Regions from separate parts of the Flavobacterium sp. GP15 genome, predicted to be linked through region 1. Evidence: riboswitches for the same ligand, from Rfam matches in the RefSeq annotation. Region 1 holds a riboswitch; the other holds the start of a gene.
The links. A riboswitch is a leader RNA that binds a small molecule or an ion and turns the genes downstream of it on or off. The one in region 1 is predicted to bind cobalamin.

Region 1 (2,420 bases):
TCAAGAATTGAGAAATCAAATTGGAGGGCAACACGTATATCCTATTCATCGTTTAGACCGCAAAACATCTGGTGTCTTGTTATTTGCTTTAGATAAGGAAGTTTTAAAAATTATGAATGATAGTTTTGCCACGCGTGAAGTCGAAAAAAAATATTTAGCCATTTTACGCGGTTGGTCACCTGAAGAACTAACGATTGATTATGACTTAACCAACGACGATGACATTACACAAAATGCAGTAACCTATTTTCATCGTTTACAAAATACTGAAATTACTTTAGAATTTAATAACAAACCAACTTCACGCTATTGTTTGGTAGAAGCGATTCCAGAAACGGGACGCATGCATCAATTGCGAAAACATTTCAAGCATATTTTTCATCCCATTTTAGGAAGTCGTCCTCATGGTTGTAATAAACAGAATAAATTATGGTTGGAGAATTATGAACTAAAAGGAATGATGCTTCATGCACATCAGTTAATTTTTAATCATCCCATAAAAAACGAACAAATTATCTTGAATGCCAAGATTAATGAAGAGTTTAGTAGAGTAGGAACCATTTTAAATCTAGATTTAAGTCAGTATCAATAGAATCATAATTTTTAAATGTTTTTCATATTGTATTGTTTAAAACTCACGCCAAAATACTATTATTACTGAAAACCGATTCAATATCTATTCCCCAAAAATTAAAAAAAGTAACTTATAAATAGCGTCTTTTTTATTCCATGCAATTCCTCAAAATAATCTGTAGTATTACATTTTTCTAAAAAATATACAGAAGAGAACAACAATCATTATTTAATTTAAAACGAAACAGGCTGATAAGTAAGAAAAGTTTATCTACTTTTGCCTTCGCAATGGTTTACCTATACTTTTCGGTATAGCTAACTAAGAGGGAATCAGGTGTAAATCCTGAACAAGCCCGTTACTGTAAGTTCCATGCAACATTTTGACAGATTTCTTTTATTAGTAAATCTTAACTTTTGCCACTGTTTTATCTGCATGATATAATGGGAAGGCGGTTCAAAATGGGAACAAGTCAGGAGACCTACCACTGCAAATACATTGAAGCTTTCGCGGACCAGAGCTTTCAAACACAAAAATTCAGAATCATATTTGATTTTAATGAATTCAATTACATCTATTTTTTTTAAATAGCCACATTGTTATGCACTTATGTAAATTAAGATTGTATCGTCTGTTACATGGTGGATTATTGTTGTTCGTATGGATTATATTTTCAAATCCAGTCGTTGCACAAAATAATCTTCCTGTACCTAAAAAAGAATCTGATTCTTTAAAACCACATCCTTTGAGTGAGGTGATACTGTATTTAAATAAGCGAGAATTTAAAATCGAATCGCCTATGCCAGTTCAAATTTTATCTGGCAAGCAATTAGAAAAACTAAATAGCCTTTCTGTTGCTGATGCTATTCGATATTTTTCCGGTGTTCAACTTAAAGATTACGGCGGTATTGGCGGATTAAAAACAATCAATGTTCGCAGTTTAGGGAGTGCACATACAGCGGTTTTTTATGATGGAATGACAGTAGGTAATGCGCAAAATGGACAAGTAGATTTGGGTAAATATTCCCTTGATAATATAGAAGCCATAGAATTATATAACGGCCAAAAATCCTCTATTTTTCAACCAGCGAGAGGTTTTTTTGCCTCTAACACACTCTTTCTTAGATCGAAAACACCAGAATTTAAAAAGGATAAAAATACAAATGTGCGTACTGCATTAAAAACAGGCTCGTTTGGACTTTTTAACCCTTCCCTACTACTAGAACAAAAGCTTTCTCAAAAAACCTCTTTTACTACGAGCGTAGAATGGACAAAAGCAGACGGACATTATAAATACCGTTATCAAAAAAAAGCCGGTTATGACACAACAGCTGTAAGACAAAATGGCGACGTTGCGGCCTTTAGAGGAGAAATTTCATTCAACTCAAAGATTAGCGAAACAGCAAAAGCAAGCTTGAAAGCCTACTTTTATAATTCAGAACGAGGATTACCTGGGGCGATTGTAGCTAATAACTACGACCATATTCAGAGACAATGGGATAGTAACTTTTTTATTCACGGCTCTTATCAAAACTCATTTTCGGATGCATATGATTTACTAGCCAATGTGAAATTTAGCAAAGACTTTAGTCGTTATCTGGATCCAGATTACAAAACGCTAGAAGGTGCTCTAGACAACAAATACTATCAAAATGAATTTTATGCCTCAATTGTAAATCTGTACAAGATAAATAAATGGTGGAAAATAGCGCTAGCAACTGATTTTTCAATTAACACTTTAGAGGCTAATTTATATCGTTTCCCCTATCCTACCCGATATTCCTATCTCGGTGCTTTATCCAGTGAGATGCATTGGAATCGTCTAGACATTCAAGCAAGTCTTTTAGAT
Region 2 (2,420 bases), on a different contig from region 1:
GATTGTTATTTTTATCATCTAACGAAACAGTGTAAGAATAAGTTGCGTTAATCCCAAAGTTGTGACTATTGAAGTTCTTTTTCCAGGATCCCAAAGTTTCAAATCCATAAATAGAAACATTATCGGTATTAAAAGGAGACCAGTTTCCGGTGTTAGTGGGCAACCAGCGAATCATGTCCGTAATTTTTGAAGCGTAAAAAGTAGCACTTACATTAAAATCTTTGTATCTAAAATTATTACCCAATTCTAACTGATAGGAATTCTCCGGCTTTAAATCAAGATTACCACCCGTTTCCCAATAAAAGTCATTAAAAGTAGGCACCCTAAAATTGCGAGAAATATTAAACTTAAACTGGTAAAGAGAAGAGAAATCGATAGTTGTACCCGCTGAAAAAAGCAAAGGACTTTTATAAACATCCGAAATCTCTTTTCGAGCACTCAATTCATAATTCCATTTCTCAGTAATGTATTGTTTAATTAAAACACTAATACCTCCTACTTGTCTACTATTATTACCGACTCCAGATCCAAATGCGTTACTTTTATTGTAATCGAGTAGCGTATTTAAATTTATTTTAGAAGAAAATACATATACAAAATCATATTTTGCAATAAAACTTTTTACTCCTCCGGAAGTAAAGTCTTCCTCTTCGATATCATCAAAATACTTATAATGCTCTGTAATGTAGGCGAGTTTCATATTAGAAACTGATTTGCCAAAAATACTAGTCCACGCCAATAAATTTCTGGTATTAAAATCTTGGTATTTTGTTTTAGTAGCATTTGGTGAGGTTATAGAAAAATGACGTTCCCCATCATAACTCTCACTGTACAATTTAATGGTATTTTTAGCATCCAACTTATAACCAATGGCAGTGCTAAAATTAGTATTATAGAACTCTCCGTTACTATTTTTACCTTGTTTTCCAATAAATTTATAATCATTATCAGAACTATTTCTGGTAAAACTAGCATTAGTACTCCATTGGTTTGTTGCTGCGGTAACCGCATAAATAGTGCTTAGTGTATTAAAATCACCATAATATACTTCTAAGTTATTTTTGAAAGTGTTTCTAAATTTCAAATCATTATTTAAGTGAATTGTGCCTCCTATTGCACCACTGCCATAAACAACACTACCTCCGCCCGCTTTTACATCAATTGAATTATAGCCTCTTGTAGACACAGTGTTAAAATCTGTTTGACCTAATAACTGAGAATTAATATTAATACCATTCCAGACCACGGCAGTTTGTTGCGCAGTTGTTCCTCGAAAAGATGGCGATGAAACCATTCCTAAACCATTTTCTTTGAAATAAATAACTGAATTATAATTTAAAAGAGAGGTTAATGAAGATTGATTTTTACTAATAATAGAATCGTTCAATTTTAAAACGGACTGGGAACTTGAAAAGTTTTTAAGTTGCGTATCAGAAACCACTACTTCGTTGAGAGGTATTGCCGTTTTATTTTGAGCCAAAAGGAATTGGCTCAACATTATAATAGAAAGTAAACGAAATTTTTTAGTTGCCATAATTCCTGAACCTTTTTCCCGAAAGTTCGATATTAGTTATGAAAAAAGGCAGGTCTCCTGGCTTGCGTCTTGTTGTTTACCTTCCCATTCGCACAAGCGAACAGTGGTTTGTAGATAACAACAAGCTTTATAGCTTACAGTTGCGGGAACAGCTCAAGATTTTTATTTTATGATTGCAATTTTTTGATTACAGAATAATTCTGAAATCTAAAATCGCTAATCTTCAATCACTTGATTCCCTTTTAATGTGTTTCACAAAAAGCAAATACACAACCTTAATACGGCAACAAAGGTAAAATTTAATTCAGTTTTAAAACAAATTTGTAGAAACTATTGACTGGTTATTTAAATGAAACTAAAGGTTATATTGTTAATTACTGATTTTCAGTAAATTACAATTCTATTTTTATCACATCACCAAAACTAACTTTGTTATTAAACGCCTCTTTTAGTGGTAAACTAGCTATTTTACAAAGAATACTTCTAATAACACCCGCATGGGTAACAATAACAACTGGTGCATTGTATTTTCTTTGAAGTTCTTTTTCTAAAAAATCATTAACCCGATTGTATAAATCCACAAAAGATTCTCCGTTTGGAACAGTTACATTGACAAAATCGTTCATCCAGGGTGCAAAATTATCTGGAGGAATAGCATCCCAATTTTTCATTTCCCAATCCCCAAAATTCATTTCCATCAATCGATCATCTGTAATTATAACATTCGAAAGGTATTTAGCCAATTCCGTACAACGAAACAGCGGACTAGAATAGACAACTGCACCGGCTGGAATTTGATTTTTTATTGATTCGAATAATTCTAAATACGGTTCTAAAATATGAACATCGGATTGCCCATAACAAATTCCTTTTTCACAAACCGTTT

Region 2: another riboswitch for cobalamin. It lies ahead of H2650_RS12685 (TonB-dependent siderophore receptor); the one in region 1 lies ahead of H2650_RS00045 (TonB-dependent siderophore receptor).

What each region holds. Positions count from the first base shown of each region.
Region 1 is NZ_JACFTC010000001.1:6,261-8,680, forward strand. It holds gene H2650_RS00040 (pseudouridine synthase) at 1-592, shown strand, start outside; cobalamin riboswitch at 846-1,075, shown strand; gene H2650_RS00045 (TonB-dependent siderophore receptor) at 1,173-2,420, shown strand, end outside.
Region 2 is NZ_JACFTC010000006.1:115,583-118,002, reverse strand. It holds gene H2650_RS12685 (TonB-dependent siderophore receptor) at 1-1,534, opposite strand, end outside; cobalamin riboswitch at 1,564-1,827, opposite strand; gene cobC (alpha-ribazole phosphatase) at 1,927-2,420, opposite strand, start outside.